3 regions of the Azospirillum sp. Sh1 genome follow, and region 3 is predicted to be linked to each of the others. Evidence: riboswitches for the same ligand, from Rfam matches in the RefSeq annotation. Region 3 holds a riboswitch; each other region holds the start of a gene.
The links. Region 3 has a riboswitch for thiamine pyrophosphate ahead of FZ029_RS24040 (ABC transporter substrate-binding protein). Riboswitches for the same ligand answer to the same signal wherever they lie in the genome.
Positions count from the first base shown of each region.

Region 1: linked by a shared signal. The riboswitch ahead of FZ029_RS12775 (ABC transporter ATP-binding protein) and the one ahead of FZ029_RS24040 (ABC transporter substrate-binding protein) in region 3 are both predicted to bind thiamine pyrophosphate.
Region 2: linked by a shared signal. The riboswitch ahead of thiC (phosphomethylpyrimidine synthase ThiC) and the one ahead of FZ029_RS24040 (ABC transporter substrate-binding protein) in region 3 are both predicted to bind thiamine pyrophosphate.

Region 1 covers NZ_VTTK01000010.1:103,529-109,879, forward strand. The annotation lists gene FZ029_RS12765 (hypothetical protein) at 1-295, opposite strand, end outside; gene FZ029_RS12770 (acetoin utilization protein AcuC) at 470-1,597, opposite strand; TPP riboswitch at 1,745-1,851, shown strand; gene FZ029_RS12775 (ABC transporter ATP-binding protein) at 1,887-2,618, shown strand; gene FZ029_RS12780 (ABC transporter permease) at 2,615-3,382, shown strand; gene FZ029_RS12785 (ABC transporter substrate-binding protein) at 3,430-4,371, shown strand; gene FZ029_RS12790 (universal stress protein) at 4,494-5,321, shown strand; gene FZ029_RS12795 (inositol monophosphatase family protein) at 5,498-6,310, opposite strand; gene FZ029_RS32990 (hypothetical protein) at 6,349-6,351, opposite strand, start outside.
Region 2 covers NZ_VTTK01000034.1:28,064-34,414, reverse strand. The annotation lists gene greB (transcription elongation factor GreB) at 1-442, shown strand, start outside; gene thiC (phosphomethylpyrimidine synthase ThiC) at 599-2,326, opposite strand; TPP riboswitch at 2,447-2,580, opposite strand; gene FZ029_RS25780 (CorA family divalent cation transporter) at 2,657-3,643, opposite strand; gene FZ029_RS25775 (hypothetical protein) at 3,675-3,971, opposite strand; gene argB (acetylglutamate kinase) at 3,991-4,890, opposite strand; gene FZ029_RS25765 (cation:proton antiporter) at 4,973-6,265, opposite strand; gene yihA (ribosome biogenesis GTP-binding protein YihA/YsxC) at 6,273-6,351, opposite strand, start outside.
Region 3 covers NZ_VTTK01000029.1:47,733-54,083, reverse strand. The annotation lists gene FZ029_RS24055 (ABC transporter permease) at 1-79, opposite strand, end outside; gene FZ029_RS24050 ((2Fe-2S) ferredoxin domain-containing protein) at 266-598, shown strand; gene FZ029_RS24045 (DMT family transporter) at 862-1,776, shown strand; TPP riboswitch at 1,810-1,925, shown strand; gene FZ029_RS24040 (ABC transporter substrate-binding protein) at 1,997-3,133, shown strand; gene FZ029_RS24035 (branched-chain amino acid ABC transporter permease) at 3,138-4,010, shown strand; gene FZ029_RS24030 (ATP-binding cassette domain-containing protein) at 4,003-5,718, shown strand; gene FZ029_RS24025 (ABC transporter ATP-binding protein) at 5,715-6,351, shown strand, end outside.

The DNA.
Region 1 (6,351 bases), on a different contig from region 3:
CGAACATCGGCGGCTGCTCGGCCAGGTCGCGGATCTGTTTTTCCGCCTTGCGGATGTCGCTTTCCAGCCGGCTGCGGTCGGAGGACTGGCTGTTGCGGCGCTGAACCAGCTGGTTGACCCGGTTCTGAAGCTCCTGCGATTCCGCATGCAGCACATAGACCCGGTTCTCGATCTGCTCCAGACCGCTGCTCTTTTCCATGATGTTCGGCAGGAAATCCTTCAGCATCATGGCGACCGGTACAGCGGCCAGCATGATGATGACGATGGCGATCAGGAACAGCGTCGTGTTCGACATCCGCCCGCCCATTCTCCTACCCAAGCCCGGCCCAAGCACGCTCCAATCCAACGTCAACCGACGCGGAAGCTGCACCGGCGCAGTGGAATGAGGATCACCGAACAATCCAGGTCCGTCAACGAATCGTAACGGCTTGGTTCGAAATTCGTCCCAAATGAAACGATTCGCTGCGGATCAGGGCAGCGCCATCTCCGCCACCCGTTTCACCGCGTCGCGCACCGGCCCCGGCCGCCGTTCGTCGCCCAGCGTGGTGAACCAGTGTTCCGGCGGATTGCGGCCGGCGGCGCGGCTCCAGGTCAGGGCGCGCAACACCGCCTCCGCCTCCGCCGTCGGCTTGATCGCCGGGTCGATGCCGTTCATCACCGCCCAGATCCCGGCCCAGCAGCGCCCGACCGACCAGGGGTTATAGCCGCCGCCGCCCACCACCAGCACCCGCGGCGCCAGCGGCAGCAGTGCCGCAACCGCATCCCACAGGGCGCGGTTGGACAGCTCCAGCCGGCTCAGCGGGTCTTCGGCCAGCGCGTCGGCGCCGGTCTGGATCACCATCGCCTGCGGACGGAAGGCACGGGCCAGCGGCAGCACCGCCGCCTCCATCACATGCTCCATTTCGCTGTCGTTGAAGCCCGGCGGCACTGGAAGGTTGCGGGCCATCCCGCCGGCGCGGTCCTCCGCCTTGCCGGTGTAGGGCCAGCGGCCATCCTCATGGATGGAGATCGTCAGAACCCGGTCGTCGTCGGCGAAGGCCTCCTCCACCCCGTCGCCATGATGGGCGTCGAGATCGACGTAGAGCACCCGCTCCAGGCCATGGTCCAGCAGTTCCAGGATGCCCAGCACCGGCGCGTTGAAGTAACAGAATCCGCTGGCACGGTCGCGCCGCGCATGGTGGGTCCCCGCCGCCGGCGCATAGACCAGACCGGCTGGCCGGTCGCCCAGGATCCGGGCCGCCTGCAAGGCCGATCCACTGCTGTGGGCCGGCCGCCGGTACATCTCGGCGAAGACCGGATTCTCCAGCTTGCCGAGATTGTGGCGGGCGGCGGTGGCCTCATCCACCCGCTGTTCGGCCTCCGCCCGTTTCAGCGCCGCGATGTAATCGGCGGTGTGGAAGCGTGCCAGTTCCCGTTCGCTCGCCACATGGGTGTCCAGATAGACCTCGTCCGGCAGCCATCCCATGGCGCGGCTGAGGTCGATGGCGGTCGAGACGCGCGGGATCGCCAGCGGATGTTTCGGCCCGTAGGTCGAGCCGCGATAGATCTCGCCGCCGATGAACAGCGGGGTGCGAAAGGGCGTGGTCAGGGCTGGCACTCCATGATGCCCGCCAGAAACTAGGCGTGGCCACGCTCCGGTCAAGCGCCGGCTTCCAGGGGCCGGCTTCCGAAGTCGGACTTCCACTGGCCGGAACTCCGATCCGGCAATGCTTGCGGTCGCGGATCGTCCGCGCCTATAGTCGCCGCCTTCACTGGGGGGAGCCGATGGGCGGCTGAGAGGTCCTGTTGCGGGACGACCCCTGGAACCTGATCCGGTTCATGCCGGCGTAGGGATCAGTGATGCGGGACCGCACCCTCTCCACTTCCGTCAGAACGACATGCTTGCGATGACGCCGCTTTCGGTGACGATCTCGCGCGCCCGGCTGACCTATGGCGGCACGCTGCTGTTCTCGGACCTGACGCTGGAGCTGCCGGCCGGCCGGACCACCTGCCTGCTGGGACCGAGCGGCGTCGGCAAGACCACGCTGCTGCGCATTCTCGCCGGTCTGGCCGAGCCGGAACCACCGACGCAAGTCGTCACCGGCGATGGGCTGCCGCTGGCCGGCCGCATCGCCTACATGGCGCAACAGGACCTTCTGCTGCCCTGGCTGACCGTCCTCGACAATGTCCTCCTGGGCGACCGTCTGCGCCACCGCCGCCCCGATCCGGCGCGGGTGGAGCAGGCCCGCGCATTGCTCGACCGCGTCGGTCTGTCCGGGCGGGAGCGCGACCGCCCCGCCGCCCTGTCCGGCGGGCAGCGGCAGCGGGTGGCGCTGGCCCGCACGCTGATGGAGGACAAGCCGCTGGTGCTGATGGACGAGCCCTTCTCGGCGCTCGACGCCATCACCCGGCTGCGGCTGCAGGAAACGGCGGCGGAGACGCTGGCCGGCCGTACCGTCCTGATGGTCACCCACGACCCGCTGGAGGCGCTGCGCATCGGCGACCGCCTGCATGTGATGACCGGCCGCCCCGCCGCGATGGGGCCGGCGCTGGAGCCGTTGGGCCCGGTACCGCGCCGCGTCGACGATCCCGGCCTGCTGGCCCATCAGGCCGAGCTTCTGCGGAGGCTGGCGGAATGAAGGCGCTGCTGCGCGCCCTGGTCACCCTGCTGGTGCTGGTCGCCGCCTGGCAGGTGCTGGTCTGGGCCACCGGCCTGCCGCGCTACCTGCTGCCCAGCCCGCTGGCGGTGGCCGACGCGATGCAGAGGCAGGCGCCCCTGTTGCTGACCCACGGCCTGACCACCCTCTCGGAGATCCTCATCGGGCTCGTGGCCGGCGTGGCGCTGGGCGGGGTCAGCGCATTGCTGCTGGCGCGCTTCCGCACCGCCCGGCGCTGGCTGATGCCGCTGCTTCTGGTCAGTCAGGCGATTCCGGTCTTCGCCCTGGCGCCTCTGCTGGTCCTGTGGCTGGGCTATGGCATGGCCTCCAAGATCGCCATGGCGGTGCTGGTCATCTATTTCCCGGTGACGACCGCGCTGTTCGACGGGCTGCGGCGCACCGATCCCGGCTGGCTCGACCTTGCCCGCACCATGGGCGCCTCCCCCGCCGCCATCCTGTGGAGCATCCGCCTGCCGGCCGCCCTGCCCGCCTTCTGGTCCGGCGTGCGCGTCGCCGCCGCGGTGGCGCCCATCGGCGCGGTGATCGGCGAATGGGTGGGGTCGTCCTCCGGCCTCGGCTATCTGATGCTGCACGCCAACGCCCGCATGCAGATCGACCTTCTGTTCGCCGCCGTCCTGGTGCTGGGGCTGTTCGCGGTGACGCTGTACGCCGCCGTCGATGCGCTGGCCCGCCGCGCCCTGCCCTGGCAACCCGATACCCAACCTGCCGAAGACGCCAACCCTTAAGACGCCAACCCTCGAAGGGGGAGAGACACCCGATGAAGCACCTGCCAATGAAGCACCTACTCGCCGCCGGCCTGATGGCCGCCAGCCTGATGACCTCGCTTCCGGCCTTGGCCCAGGACAAGCTGTCCGTGATGCTGGACTGGTTCGTAAACCCCGACCACGCCCCGCTGGTGGTGGCGCAGGAAAAGGGCTTCTTCAAGGACGCCGGGCTGGACGTGACGCTGACCGCCCCGGCCGACCCCAACGATCCGCCGAAACTGGTCGCCGCCGGCGGTGCCGACATCGCCGTCTCCTACCAGCCGCAGTTGATCCTGCAGGTGGACGAGGGGCTGCCGCTGGTCCGCATCGGCACGCTGGTGTCGACGCCGCTGAACTCCGTCGTCGTGCTGCGCGACGGGCCGGTGAAGACGCTGAAGGACCTGAAGGGCCGCAAGGTCGGCTACTCCATCGCCGGCTTCGAGGACGCTCTGCTCGGCGCGATGCTGGAGAAGGAAGGGCTGAGCCTGAAGGACGTCGAGCTGGTGAACGTCAACTTCTCGCTCTCGCCGTCGCTGCTGTCGGGGCAGGTCGATGCGGTGATCGGCGCCTTCCGCAACTTCGAGCTGAACCAGATGGAGATCGAGAAGCATCCCGGCCGCGCCTTCTATCCGGAGGAGGAAGGGGTGCCCCCCTATGACGAACTGATCCTGGTCGCCCGCAAGGACAAGGCGAACGACCCGCGCTTCAAGCGCTTCCTGGCGGCGGTGGAGCGGGCGACGCTCTACATCCTGAACCATCCGGAGGAATCGCAGGCCGCCTTCGTCAAGGGCCGGCCGGAGCTGAACGACGAGCTGAACCGCCGCGCCTGGGCCGACACGCTGCCGCGCTTCTCCCACAGCCCGGCGGCGTTGGATGCCGAGCGCTACACCCGCTTCGCCGAGTTCCTGAAGGCGCGCGGCCTGATCAAGGCGGTGGCGCCGCTCGACCACTATGCGGTGGTGGTCAAGTAACCCCATCTGCTTGCAGACATTGCCATTCGTCGTGGCGGAGCGTTATCTGGAAGGAAAGCGCTCCGCCGGCCCACTGACGGGCCGATGGCGGGCCAAAGCATAAGATTGGGAGACGCGAGGGCATGCCGATCAAGACCATCCTGCTGCACATGGCCAACGACGACGCCCACGCCAGCCGTCTGGCGGTGGCTGTCGCCCTGGCCAAGCGCTTCTCCGCCCATATCCAGGCGCTCTACATCGCCACCCCGGTGTCGATGCCGGCGGGCGCCACCGGCCGCGCCGCCTCCTACGGCTATATGGCGGAAGCCACCGCCATCGCCCACGAGAATGCCGAACGCATCGAGCGGGAGGTGCGCCAGGCGCTCGACGGCCTGTCCTTCGACTGGACGATTGAGGAAGGCGATCACGTCGATCTGCTGGCGGGGCGGGCCTCCTACGCCGATCTGATCGTGGTGGCGCAGTCGGCCGCCGTGCGGGCGGGCGAAAGGGTGTCGCTGCACCACATCCCCGACCGCCTGCCTCTGGAGACCCCCACCCCGGTGCTGGTTCTGCCGCCGAAGCAGCCGGCCACGGCCCCCATCGGCCGCCATGTGCTGGTCGCCTGGAAGAACAGCCCCGAATCGGCCCGCGCCGTCCGTGCCGCGATGCCCTTCCTGGAAACGGCGGACTCCGTCACCGTCCTGTCGGTCGAGCCGCCGGGCCAGCACAGCAACGATGCCGCCGATCTGGTCGACTGGCTGCACCGCCACGGCATTGCCGCCCGCCCGCAGTTGGTCATCGCGTCGGGTGGCGAGGTCGGCGACATGATCCTGTCCTGCTGCGGCGACCAGGGCGCCGATCTGCTGGTGATGGGCGCCTATGGCCACTCCCGTCTACGCGAACTGGTGCTCGGCGGCGCCACCCGCACGGTGCTGGAAGGTCTGACCCTTCCGGCACTGCTGACGCATTGAGGTGTTGCGGGGAGGTTGGTTGCGGCGGATGCCCCCTCCCTATCCCTCCCCCTCTTCGAGGGAGAGGGGATTGAATGCTTGCCGGCATGACGCTTTGCAAAATCAGAGGCGGAGTTCCCTCTCCCGCATAGCGGGGGAGGGTTAGGGAGGGGGCAAAACACTCCCCCTTCCCACAATCACCCAAAAAGCTGCCCCTGCAGCGCCTGCCAGCTTTCGCGGTCGGGCGCCAGCAGGATGCTGCCGCGCAGCAACCCTGGCCGGTAGGGCGTGCCGTCGATCAGCGCCGAATAACCGCCGGCCTCCGCATGCATCAGCACGCCGGCCGCATGATCCCACGGCATCAGCCGGTGATAGAGCGAGTAATGCGCCCGCCCCTCCAGCAGCCGCAGATACTCCTGTGCAGCGCTCGACAGGCACACGCGCTCGCCCAGCCCGGCGCTGCGCTCCTCCAGTTGCCGACCCATCTCCTCGGCGCAGAAGCGCGTCGACAGCGCGCCGACCATCCGCGGCAGCGGCACCGCTGGCGCGACATGGACGCGGTTGCCGTTCAGCCGGGCGCCCTGCCCCTTCACCGCCGTCGCCATCCGGCCATCGACCGGATCGTGGATCCAGCCGGCGACCGTCTCGCCCTTCCAGGCGAGCGCCACGATCACCGCGAACATCGGCCGGCCCTGGGCGAAATTGATGGTGCCGTCCACCGGATCGATGATCCAGACCGGATCGTCGCCATGGATGCGGTCGAGCAGCCGCTCGTCCTCCGACGCCGCCTCCTCGCCGATGACACGGCTGCCCGGCAGCAGGGCGGACAGCGCCGGGGTCAAGGCCCGCTCCGCCGCCTCGTCCGCCAGCGTGACGAGGTCGGTCGGGCCGGTCTTCTGCCGGATGCCCGATGCGTCGAGCTTCTGGAAATACGGCATGATCTCCGTCCGTGCGACGGAGCGGATCAGGTCGGAAACCTGGTCGATGTCGGGAAGCGGGAAACCCGTCATGGTCGGAAGGTTCCTGATGGCTTGAGGGGGGTGGCGGTTCA
Region 2 (6,351 bases), on a different contig from region 3:
GCGCATGCAGGAGGAACTGCGCCACCTGCTGCGGGTGGAGCGGCCGAAGGTGGTGGAGGTGGTGTCCTGGGCCGCCGGCAACGGCGACCGGTCTGAGAATGGCGACTATCTCTACGGCAAGAAGCGCCTGCGCGAGATCGACCGCCGCATCCGCTTCCTGAACAAGCGGCTGGAATCGGCCGTGGTGGTCAATCCGCAGGACCAGAAGAACCGCGAACAGGTTTTCTTCGGCGCCACCGTCACCTATGCCCGCGAGGATGGGTCCGAGAACACCATCACCATCGTCGGCGCCGACGAGGTCGACCCCGACCGCGGCCATGTCAGCTGGATCTCCCCCATGGCCCGCGCCCTGTTGAAGGCGCGGGAAGGCGATCTGGTGGACGTTCGCACGCCGGCGGGGATCGAACAGGTGGAGGTGCTGGAAATCAGGTACGCGGGGTGAGGAGTGGTTGTGGCGCGGTGCCCCCTCCCCATCCCTCCCCCGCTTCGCGGGAGAGGGGGTAGGACGCTTGTCAACGTGAGCTATTCGCGAAGCGGCGGAGTTCCCTCTCCCGCGAGAGCGGGGGAGGGTTAGGGAGGGGGCATCAGTGCCGAGACTTTACTCCGCCGCCGGCTGGTAGATCTCCCCGCCCGACTCGCGGAACTTCTGCGACATCTCGGCCATGCCGGACTCCGCGGCGTCGCGGATTTCCTGCGTGATCTTCATCGAACAGAATTTCGGCCCGCACATCGAACAGAAATGCGCGGTCTTGGCCCCTTCCGCCGGCAGGGTCTCGTCGTGGTAGGCCATCGCCGTGTCGGGGTCGAGCGACAGGGCGAACTGGTCGCGCCAGCGGAAGGAGAAGCGGGCGCGCGACATGGCGTCGTCGCGCAGCCGCGCCGCCGGGTGGCCCTTGGCAAGGTCGGCGGCATGGGCGGCGATCTTGTAGGCGATGACGCCGGCCTTCACGTCGTCGCGATCCGGCAGCCCAAGATGCTCCTTCGGCGTGACGTAGCAGAGCATCGCCGTGCCGAACCAGCCGATCATCGCCGCGCCGATGGCGCTGGTGATGTGGTCGTACCCCGGCGCGATGTCGGTCACCAACGGCCCCAGCGTGTAGAAGGGCGCTTCGCCGCACAGCGCGATCTGCTTCTCCACATTGTGCTTGATCTTGTGCATCGGCACATGGCCCGGCCCCTCGATCATCACCTGAACGTCGCGCGCCCAGGCGATCTTGGTCAGCTCGCCCAGCGTCTCCAGTTCGGCGAACTGCGCGGCGTCGTTGGCATCGGCCTGGCTGCCCGGCCGCAGGCCGTCGCCCATCGACAGCGCCACGTCATAGGCGCGGCAAATCTCGACGATGTCGGCGAAATGATCGTAGAGGAAATTCTCGCGATGATGGGCCAGGCACCATTTGGCGATGATCGAGCCGCCGCGCGACACGATGCCGGTCACCCGCTTGGCGGTCAGCGGTATGTGGGCCAATCGCAGGCCGGCATGGATGGTGAAATAATCGACGCCCTGCTCCGCCTGTTCGATCAGCGTGTCGCGGAACAGCTCCCAGGTCAGGTCCTCGGCCCTGCCATTCACCTTCTCCAGCGCCTGATAGATCGGCACGGTGCCGATGGGAACCGGGGAATTCCGCAGGATCCACTCGCGGGTCTGGTGGATGTCGGCGCCGGTGGACAGGTCCATCACGGTATCCGCACCCCAGCGGATCGACCAGACCATCTTCTCCACCTCCTCCTCGATCGAGGAGGTCACGGCGGAGTTGCCGATGTTGGCGTTGATCTTGGTCAGGAAGTTGCGGCCGATGATCATCGGCTCCGACTCGGGATGATTGACATTGGACGGGATGATCGCCCGCCCGCGCGCCACCTCGTCACGAACAAATTCCGGGGTGATGAAGTCGGGGATCTCGGCGCCGAAATCCTCGCCGTCGCGCGTTGCCTCCAACGCGGCGGCACGGCCGAGATTCTCGCGGACGGCGATGTATTCCATCTCCGCGGTGACGATGCCGGCACGGGCGTAGGCCATCTGGGTCACCGCGCCGCCGTCCTTGGCGCGCAGCACGCCGCTGTCGGTGGTCTCGACGTCGCCACGGGCCAGGATCCAGTCGCGGCGGTGCTTGGCCAACCCGGCCCGCACGTCGATGGCGACCGACTCGTCGGTGTAGGGACCGGAAGCATCATAGACGGTCAGCGGCGGCTCGCCGCCCGACAGCGCGATCTCGCGCATGGCGACACGCAGATCGGGAAAACGCGTGCCGGGCACATGGATTTTCCGCGACGACGGCAGCGGGCCGGTCGAAATGCGGATGGCGTTTTCGTTGAAGTCCTTAGGCATTGGGTTTCTCCGTCGGAGTTGGGCGGACAAACCCGGGACTGCGGACGGAGGTGCGGTATCTTCGTGCGGGCCATGCGCCCCGGAAATGTGGGGCCGATACGGCCGGACGGGGCGTGGTCGGCCCGTCACGAGGTCCCTCCCTTCGCCGGTATGACCCGGATCAGGTTCGAAGGGTCACCACGCTGCCGGCGACGCTTGGCGCCGTCCGGCCGTTGGTATCTCAGCCCCCTGTCGGGACCCCCCTGGAATGCGCCCATCCTGCCGCCGGCGGACGCACCTGTCAAAAGGAAAGCGCCGCGGACCATCCGCCTGCCATATTGTGGAAACGCGTCACATCCAGCGTTTCGACCGCACATAGACCATCGGCAGCAACGCCGACAGCAGCATCAACCCGAGGGCGCTGGCATAGCCGAAGGGCGAATCGCTGCCGGGCATGTCGGTGAAATTCATGCCGCCGATGCTGGCGACCAGGGTCGGCGGATAGAGCAGAACGGTCAGCACCGACACGATCTTGACGATCTCGTTCTGCTCGACGTTGATCTGTCCCAACGCCGTATCCAGCGCCAAAGCGACCTTGCCGGCCAGGAAACGGGCATATTGGTCGAGCCCGCGCAGGTCCTGCAGCGTGGTCTTGGCCCAGCGCCGCGTCGCCTTGCCCGAATTCCAGCCATCGCCGCGCGCCAGGAAATCGGTCATGCGGGTAAGGCTGGCTAGACTGACCCGCGCCTTGCCGATCAGATGCCCGGCATGGCCGATGCGCTTCAGCGTCTGCGCATCGTCCAGCGTTTCGCCGCGCGAGCGCAGCTTGCGCCCGCGGAAATGGCGGCGGTTCAGCGCATCCAACTCCACCCCCGTCCGCCGCAGCACGACGGAGGTCCGGTCGATCATCCCATCCACCAGCGCCGCCAGAACCAGCTCGCCACGGGCGGCCGAGATCTCGCCATGGGTGGCGCGGCGGCGGAAGGCCAGCAGCGCCTGCGGATCGATGTCGTGGATGGTCACCAGCCGCCGCCCGGCCAGCACGAAGCTGACGGTGGCGATGCGCGGCTCGTCAGTGTCGGCCCAGACCAGCGCGGTGACGGTCATGGTCAAGGCGCCGCCGGCCATGCGCAGACGGCTCGATTCCTCGATCTCCGCCATCTGCTCTCGGGTAGGCAGGCCGGTGCCGATCAGCACCTCCGCACGCGCCAACTCTTCGGACGTCGGATTGATGAGGTCGAGCCACACGGCGGAGTCGGGCAGCGGCGCCGCCTCGTCCGCGGCAGCCTCCCTGGCCCAGCGGAGCAGACCGCCGTCATTGACGAAGACATGCAGCAAGGCGGTGCTCCTTGCGTAAATCGAGACGGCGTTACGTCAACCGACCGCCGCGTCTCGGCTTCGCGGGCGGTTGCGCAGGCGGCGCCTTCTCCCCGTCATCGAGGTCCAGCGCCGCGCCCTCGGCCTTCAGCGCCTGTTCCAGCTTGCGGCGGAAGGCGCCGCCATCCCGCTTGGCGTCAAGGAAATGGCCGACCGCCTCCTTCGCCGCGTCGCTGTCATAGGGGACCTTGCCCAACGCCGCCAGCCTGGCGCGCTCCACCAGCTTCGGGTCCATCTTCTCACGGATGGCCTTCATCTGGCGGAGCAGGTCCTTGCGCAGGTCGCTCATCGGTCCCCCGTTTACGGAGTCAGGCCTTGCCGATCAGGGTGCCGGCACCGCCCTCGGTGAAGATCTCCAGCAGTAGGGCATGCGGCACCCGGCCATCCAGGATAACAGCGGCGTCGACGCCCTGCTCCACCGCGCTGATGCAGGTTTCGATCTTCGGGATCATGCCGCCCGATGCGGTGCCGTCGGCGATGGCCTTGTGGGCATCCGCCAGCGACATCTTCTCGATCAGCTTCTTCTCCTTGTCGAGCACGCCGGCCACGTCGGTCAGCAGGAAGAAGCGCGCCGCCTTCACCGCCGCCGCGACCGCACCGGCCGCCGTGTCGGCGTTGATGTTGTAGGTGTCGCCGTTCACGTCGAAGCCGACCGGCGCGATCACCGGGATGACGTCCGACTTGGCGAGGGCCTGCAGGATCTCCGGGTTCACCTTATAGGGTTCGCCGACGAAGCCCAGGTCCAGCACCCGCTCGATGTTGCTGTCGGGGTCGCGCTGCACGCGCTCCAGCCGGCGGGCGGTGATCAGGTTGCTGTCCTTGCCCGACAGGCCGACGGCCCGGCCGCCGGCGCTGTTGATGGCGGCGACGATCTGCTTGTTGATGGAGCCGGCCAGCACCATCTCGACCACCTCGACCGTCTCCTTGTCGGTGACGCGCAGGCCGTCGATGAAGCTGGACTTGATCTTCAGCCGCTCCAGCATCTGGCCGATCTGCGGCCCGCCGCCATGGACGACCACCGGGTTGATGCCGACCTGCTTCAGCAGGACGATGTCGCGCGCGAACAGCTCCGCCAGGCCGGCGTCGCCCATGGCATGGCCGCCGTACTTGATGACGAAGGTGCTCCCGGCATAACGGCGCATGTAGGGCAGCGCTTCGGACAGGGTACGGGCCTTGGCGAGCCACTCGTCACGGGTGGGAGTCTGCACGGGAGGATGCCCTTTGTCGGGGTGGACGGTTGGGCTTCTTTAACGGAAAGGCCGGCCGGTTGCCTAGGGGGCAATTTAACGGTCACATACCCCCGCGCCGGCCACCCGTGGCCGCGGCCGCCGTGCCGCCGGCCGGACGCCACCATCCGGCCAGCCGGGTCATCGGCTGCGTCAGCGCAGTGACGGCCACCGCCATCAGCACCATCGCCGAAAAACAGGGGCCGGACAGCACGCCCGCCTCAAGCAGGACGGTCAGAACGATAACCTCCATCAGCCCCTTGCAAGGCATGAGCGTGCCGAGCCTCAGCGCGTCCGGCCAAGTCTCTCCGATCAGCCGGGCGGGCAGCGCGGTGCCGGCCATCTTGCCGGCCAGGGTCGCGAGGCTGGCGAGCGCGAAGACCGTCCATTGCGCCGGGTCGTCGAGCGTCAGAGTCACCTTCAGCCCGGTCAGGGTGAAGAAGAATGGCAGCAGGATCAGGGTGGAGAAATGCTCCAGCCGGTCGAGTATCGCCGCGGCGTAGCGGCGCGGCATGGCGCTGCCGGCGATGAAGGCGCCCAGGATATAATGCAGACCGATCAGTTCGGTGACCGCCGCCGACGCCAGCAGCGCGGCACAGGTCACCACCACCGCGGTGTCGCCCATCCGCCCGTCCGGCGCCACCCGTTCCAGCAGGCGGTCGAGCAGCGGGCGCACGACCAGGACCGTAACCCCGACATAGGTGAAGCCGAGCAGCCCGACTTTCGCAACCGCCCAAGCGTCCCCGCCACCGGCCGTCGACCATGCCAGAACCGCGGTGATCAGCAGCCACAGCAGAGCGTCGTTGACCGCGGCATAGCCCAGCGCCAGACGCCCGACCCGGTCGCCCAGCAGATCCATCTCGCGCAGGATGGCGCCCAGCACCGGCAGGGCGGTAACGCCGACACAGATGCCGAAGCCGGCGGCGAACAGGCCGGGGGTGGCGTTCGGCCCGGTCATGGCGGGAAAAGCGCCGGCGAGCCACCAACCCAAGGCTCCGCCCAGCAGGGTCGGCACCAGCATGCTGGACAGTGCGACGGTGGCGAAGGCTCCGCCCCGGCCGCGGAACTCGGCGGGATCGAGATGCAGGCCGGTCAGGAAGGCGAAGAAGACCACGGCCATCAGGGCCAGACCGGACAGCGGCGCCAGTGCCGCCGGCGCGAACAGCACGCCCCACAGCTCCGGCACCAGCCGCCCCAGCAGCGACGGACCCAGCGCCACCCCGAACAGGATCTGGATCACCACCATCGGCGCGACATGGCGCCCGCCGCCAAGCCGCCAAAGCAGAAAGGGCCCGGCGATCAGCAGCAGGGCCTGGATCAGGAACAGCAGCGCGGGAGAGACACCACCCATCGCCATGACCGGTTCAGTCGGCGGCCAGCGCAAGTGCGGCCAGGCTGGCGCGCAGTTCGGCGATGCCGTCGCCCTTCTCCGAACTGGTGACA
Region 3 (6,351 bases):
TGAGGACCGGCAGCAGCGCATACCCGACCCAGCCCGGCACGGCGCCCGGCTGACCCTTCCCCGACCCGCTCAGCAGCACCGGCGTCTCCTGGATTGCCCCTTGGCGGGGATTCTTAACCGCCAATGCTCTGCCGACCAAGCATTTCATCACGCCGGAATCACTGCGGCTGCCGTGGGTTAGAAGGATTATAAAAACTCTTGCCGCAGCGCAGCAATCTGGCATGCTTCTAAACCATAGGAAATTTATGGTTATGGAGCATGCCCGATGCCGCTCGACATTCCGCAGACCTTTCGCCACCACGTCTTTTGCTGCGCCCAGCAGCGCCCGCCCGGCCATCCGCGCGGCAGCTGTGCCGCCAAGGGCGCCCACCCGCTGTGGCAGCGGCTCGACCAGAAAATCCAGGCGAGGGGTCTGGCCGATGTCGGCATGGCGATGACGGGCTGCCTCGGCTTCTGCTCCGCCGGGCCGCTGATGGTGGTCTATCCGGAGGGCATCTGGTACCGGCCGGAAACGGCGGAGGACATCGACGAGATCGTCGAGTCGCATCTAATCAATGATGCGCCGGTGGAGCGGCTGGTGATGGTTTTGACGCGGTGAGGGGATGTTTGCTCACCGTTGAGTGTCGGCTGACGGTGCCCCCACCCTAACCCTCCCCCGCTCACGCGGGAGAGGGGACTGCCGCCACTTCGCATACGGCACCCTCTCCCGCCAAAGGCGGGGGAGGGATGGGGAGGGGGCATCCGAAGACTGAACTCTGCCAAAACCTCACGCCTACCAGACCTGCGGTTGCGGCATTGGGACGCAGGCGGATTTGCCCATAATGTGGGCAACCTCCGCCATTGCCGTTCCGAACCAATTCCATGACCGACGCCGAGACCGCCGACCTGCTACCTGCCGAGGCCGATTCGGTTCCCTATGCCGTCGGCTGCTTCCTGGGGGCGATCCTGCTGTTCGCGGCGATGGATACGCTCATCAAGTTCCTGACCGCCGATTACCCGGTGCCGCAGCTGATGTTCGTGCGCTCGCTGGTCGCCTTCCTGCTGGTGGGCGGCTACACCCTGTGGCGCGGCGGCGGGATCGCGGCGATGCGGACGCGGCGGCCCTGGGGCCATGTCTGGCGGGCCTTCGCCGGGCTGATCTCGATGGGCTGCTTCTTCTATGCGTTCCGCGAACTGCCGCTGGCCGACGTCTATGTGCTGAGCTTCGCCGGGCCGCTGTTCATCACCGCCCTGTCCGCTCCGCTGCTGGGAGAGCCGGTGGGCTGGCGGCGCTGGGCCGCGGTGGTGGTCGGGTTCGGCGGCGTGGTGGTGATGGCCCAGCCATCGGCCGGGGCGCCGCTGGTGCCGGTCCTGGTCGGGCTGTGCGCCGCCCTGTTCTATGCGCTGGCGGCGCTGGCCGTGCGCGGCCTGTCGCGGACGGAGACCAGCGCGTCCATCGTGCTCTATCTGCTGCTGACGACGACTGTGGTCAGCGGTGCGCTGGCAGTGCCGGTGTGGACGGCGCCGACCGGCTTTGCGCTGGGGCTGATGGCGCTGGTCGGCGCGATCGGCGCCGGCGCACAGGTGCTGCTGACCCAGGCCTTCCGCCGTGCGCCTCCGGCGGTGGTGGCGCCCTTCGAGTACACCGGCATGGTCTGGGCCAGCCTGTTCGGCTGGCTGGTGTTCGGCGACCTGCCGACGGCGCCGGTTCTGGCCGGCGCCATGGTCATCATCGGCAGCGGGCTCTACATCCTGCATCGTGAAACGCTGGTGGCGCGCCGCCGGTTGGGTTCTTGACAGGACGGGGCCGGCGGCGACACTCTCGCCGCCTGTTCACGGCTGGGGTGCCCCTGCCTTTCGCCGGATCGGCGGATGCGGGGGCTGAGACAACACCCATCGAACCTGATCCGGGTCATGCCGGCGAAGGGAGCCGACCGGAACCCGACGGATCAGCCACAGACGCCCCGTCCCCTCCGCGTCGCTCCGGTTGCCGGCGCGAGTTGAGGAGTTTTCGGTCATGCGGCGCGCGCTTCCCCTTCTGATCGGCCTGCTGGCGGCCACGTCCTGCCTGTCTCCGGCGGCGCGGGCCGACGACACGCTGTCCTTTCCGGTGCTGGTGCCGCTGACCGGCTTCCTGTCGCTGGAAGGCACCAGCCAGCGCAATGGTGCCGTCCTGGCGCTGAAGCAGACGCCGGCCGGCGTCGCCATCGCGTCGGAGGTCGTCGACACCGGCACCTCGCCCGAGGCGGCGGTGACGGCGCTGGAGCGGGCGGCCGGCAGCGGCACGGTCGGGGCGGTCGCCGCCAGCATGCTCGGCACCCAGATGCTGGCGATGCTGCCGCTGGCGCAGGAGTTGAAGCTGCCGCTGGTCACCGTGTCGGGCACCGCGTCGATCACCGAGCAGGGCAACCCCTGGGTCTTCCGCTTCTTCCCCGGCGACGCCGTGACCAAGTCCGCCCACGCCCGCTATGTGGTGGAGGAGTTGGGCAAGCGGCAGCCGGCGATCATCTATCAGACCACCGCCTATGGCCAGAGCGGCAAGACCCATCTCGACGCCGCCTTCAAAGCGCTGGGCGTGACCCCGGTGTTCGAGGAGGGGGTGGACCCGGCGGCCAAGGACCTGCTGCCGGTGCTGACCAAGGCGCTGGCCGCCAAGCCGGACGTGCTGGTGCTGCATCTGCATTCCGGTCCGACCGCGCTGCTGCTGCGGCAGGCGGCGTCCAGCGGCGTGACCCTGCCGATCGTCGCCGGTTCCGCCATGCATCAGCCGAGCACCGCGGCCCTGCTGGAACCGGCGGAACTGAAGGGCGTCTGCGCCGAGACCGCGGCCTCGCCGATTTCAGGCGACACGCCGGAGGTCAAGGCCTTCACCGACGCCTACCGCACCGCCTTCGGCAAGGAACCGGACGCCTTCGCGCTCGGCCAGTATGACGGCATGACGATGGTGCTGGAGGCGGTGAAGGCCGGCGCCCGGACGCCGGACGCCATCCGGAAAGCACTGTCGTCGGAGACGTTCAAGGGTCTTGCCATGACCTACAAGTCCGACGGCAAGGGCAACATGGCCCATTCCGCCGTCATCGTCTGCTATGACGGGACCAGCCGCGTGCCGACGCTGGTGAAGCGGTACGACGACCCGACACTCGCGGCGAAGTGAGCGGATGGCGGCGTTTCAACTGCTGGTCAACGGGGTGGCGCTGGGGGCGGCCTATGCCCTGGTGGCGTTGGGCTTCGTGCTGGTGCTGAACGCCACCTCGGCGGTGAACTTCGCCCAGGGCGACCTCGTGATGGCCGGCGGGCTGCTGGCGGTGGCGCTGGCGCCCCTGATCCCGTTGCCGGGCATCGTCCTGCTGCCGGTGGTGCTGGTGCTGATGGCCGCGCTGGGGTTGCTGATGGCGCTGGCGGCCTATCTGCCGCTGCGGCGCCGGCCGCCGGTGTCGGTCTTCATCAGCACCATCGCGGTCGGCATCATCCTGCAGAACGGGGCCGCCATCCTCTTCGGGCCGGAGCCGCGCGCCGCACCGCCGCTGTTCGGCGACGATACCCTTCATATCGCCGGGCTGGCGGTGCCGGAGCAGTCGCTCGCCATCGTCGCGGTGGCGGCCCTGCTGATCGGCGCGCAGCAATGGGTTTTCGCGCGCACCCAGCTTGGCCGCCGGCTGCGCGCGACGGCGCAGGATCCGGAGATGGCGCGTGCCTGCGGCGTGCCGGTCACCGCCATGATCCTGGTGACCTTCGCCATCGGCGCCGCCTGTGCCGGGGCGGCGGGGCTGTTGCTGGCCAACCGCTATTTCGTCACGCCGACATCGGGCGGGGACCTGATCCTGAAGGCCTACATCGCGGTGACGGTGGGCGGCTGGGGGTCAGTGCCGGGGGCGGTGGTGGGGGCGCTGCTGATCGCGCTGTTCGAGGTGGGGGTATCGTCGGTGCTCTCCTACCCGGTGGCGCTGGGGGCCTTGTACCTGACGCTGCTGGCGATCCTGGTCCTGCGGCCGCAAGGGCTGTTCGGCGAAGCGGCGCGCCGCCGTGGCTGAGCGTCGGTCTGCCGTCATTCTCACCGCCGGCGCCCTCGCCCTGCTGGTATACGCGCTCGCCTTCGCCTCGCCCTACGGCCTGCGCGTCCTGACCGTCGCCGGGGTCTATGCGCTGGCGGCCTTCGGCTTCCAGATCGTCTTCGGCCTCGGTGGCGCGCTGTCGCTGGCGCAGGGTGCCTTCTTCGGCGTCGGCGCCTATGTGACTGGCATCCTCGGCAGCCGCCATGGGCTCGGCTTCGAGGCGACTTTTCCGCTGTCGATGCTGGTTCCGTTTCTGCTGGCGTTGCCGGTTGGTTTGGCGGTGCTGCGGCTGGAGTCGCATTACTTCGCCCTTGCGACGCTGGGGATCGCGCAGGTGCTGCATCTGCTTGCCGTGAACCTGCCGGAGCTGACCGGCGGCTCCAACGGGCTGGCCGGCGTGCCGGCGGTGGTGCTGTTCGGCTGGGCGGTGCCGCGCGGGCTGCCGATGGCCGGGCTGGTCTGGGGGCTGGTGGCGCTCGGCGGGCTGATCGGCTGGCGGGTGGCGCGCGGGCGCCTTGGCCGGGCGCTGACCATGCTGCGTGACGATCCGCTGGCTGCGGGAACGCTGGGGCTGGATGTCGGCCGGCTGCGGCTGGCCGCCTTCGGCATCAGCGCGCTGTTCGCCGGGGCCGCCGGAGCGCTGGCGGTCCACACCCAGCGCGTCGTGTCGCCGGAGGTGCTGGAATTCCCGGTCATGGTCTCCATCCTCACGATATCCATCGTCGGCGGGCGGGGGCGGATGGCCGGGGCGGTGCTGGGCGCCGTGCTGCTGCTGCACCTGCCGGAATGGTTCCGCTTCCTGGAGCGCGGCTATCTGGTGATCTACGGCGCCGCGCTTCTGCTGACCGTCGTGCTGGCGCCGGACGGGCTGACCGGGCTCCTCCACCGCCTCACGGCCCGCTTGGGCGGCGGCAAGCCCCGTGCGCTGGCGGAGGCGAGGGAGCCGCCGACGCCACCCGCCCTGCCGGAGGGGCTGGTGGTCGAGGGCTTGCGGAAGTCCTTCGGCGGCGTGCGGGCGGTGGACCGTGTGTCGCTGGACCTGCGGCCGGGCACCATCACCGGGCTGATCGGGCCGAACGGGTCGGGCAAATCCACGGTCATCAACCTGCTGTCGGGGCTGGAGCGGCCGGATGCCGGGCGCGTGCGCCTCGGCGGGCTGGAGGTCACCGGCGCCCGCGCCGACCGGCTGGCCCGTGCCGGACTGGCCCGCAGTTTTCAGGCGGCCCTGCTGCCCACCGGAGCGGGGGTGCTTGAGGCGGTGGCCGCCGCCCGTCTGGCCTTCGATCCGGACGCCGCGACGACCGAGGCGCACGCGCGCTGGGCGCTCGACCGGCTGGGTGTCGGCGATCTTGCCGGGCAATCCTGCGACGGCCTGCCGGCGGCACTGCGGCGGAGGGTGGAACTGGCCCGCGCCCTGGTCCGCCGCCCGGTGGTCCTGCTGCTGGACGAGCCCGCCGCCGGCCTGACCGATGGAGAGAAGGCGGATCTGGCGGACCTGTTGCGCGAACTGGCCGGGGAGGGGATGGCGATCCTGCTGGTGGAGCATGACATGGGATTCCTGCTGCCGCTGGCCGGCCGCGTGCTGTGCCTCGACCGCGGGCGGGTGATCTATGACGGTCCGGCCGGCGAGGTGCGCCGGGATTCGGCGGTCGCGACGGCATACCTGGGCCGGGCGGGGTCGGCATGAGCCCGCTGCTGTCCATCGGCAACCTGACCGCCGGCTATGGCGGGGCGAGCGCGCTCGACGACGTTTCTCTGGCCGTCGCGGCGGGGGAGACGGTGGCGCTGCTCGGAGCCAACGGGGCGGGGAAGTCGACGCTGTTAAAGGCTCTGCTCGGCCTTGTGCCGGCGCGGGGCGACCTTCGTTTCGACGGCGCCGATCTCGGCCCGCTGGCGACCGAGGTGCGGGTGAGGCGCGGCATCGGCTATGTGCCGGAGGGGCGGCGGGTCTTCCCCGGCATGAGCGTGCGCGACAATCTGGAGGTCGCCGGCCTGCCCGCCGCCCGCGACCGCGCGCACGATGTCGAGCGCGTCTTCGCCCTGTTCCCCGACCTTGCCGTCAAGAGCGGTGAGAGCGCCTGGCGCCTGTCCGGCGGCCAGCAGCAGATGCTGAGCCTGGGCCGCGCGCTGATGGGCCGGCCGCGCCTGCTGCTGCTCGACGAACCGTCGCTCGGCCTGTCGCCCAAGCTGGCCGACGAGGTCTTCTCCGCCGTCGGCCGCATCGCCGCCGCGGGCACGGCCGTGCTGCTGGCCGAACAGAGCGCGGCACGTGCCCTGGCGGTCGCGCCGCGCGCCGTCCTCCTGCGGCTGGGCCGCGTGG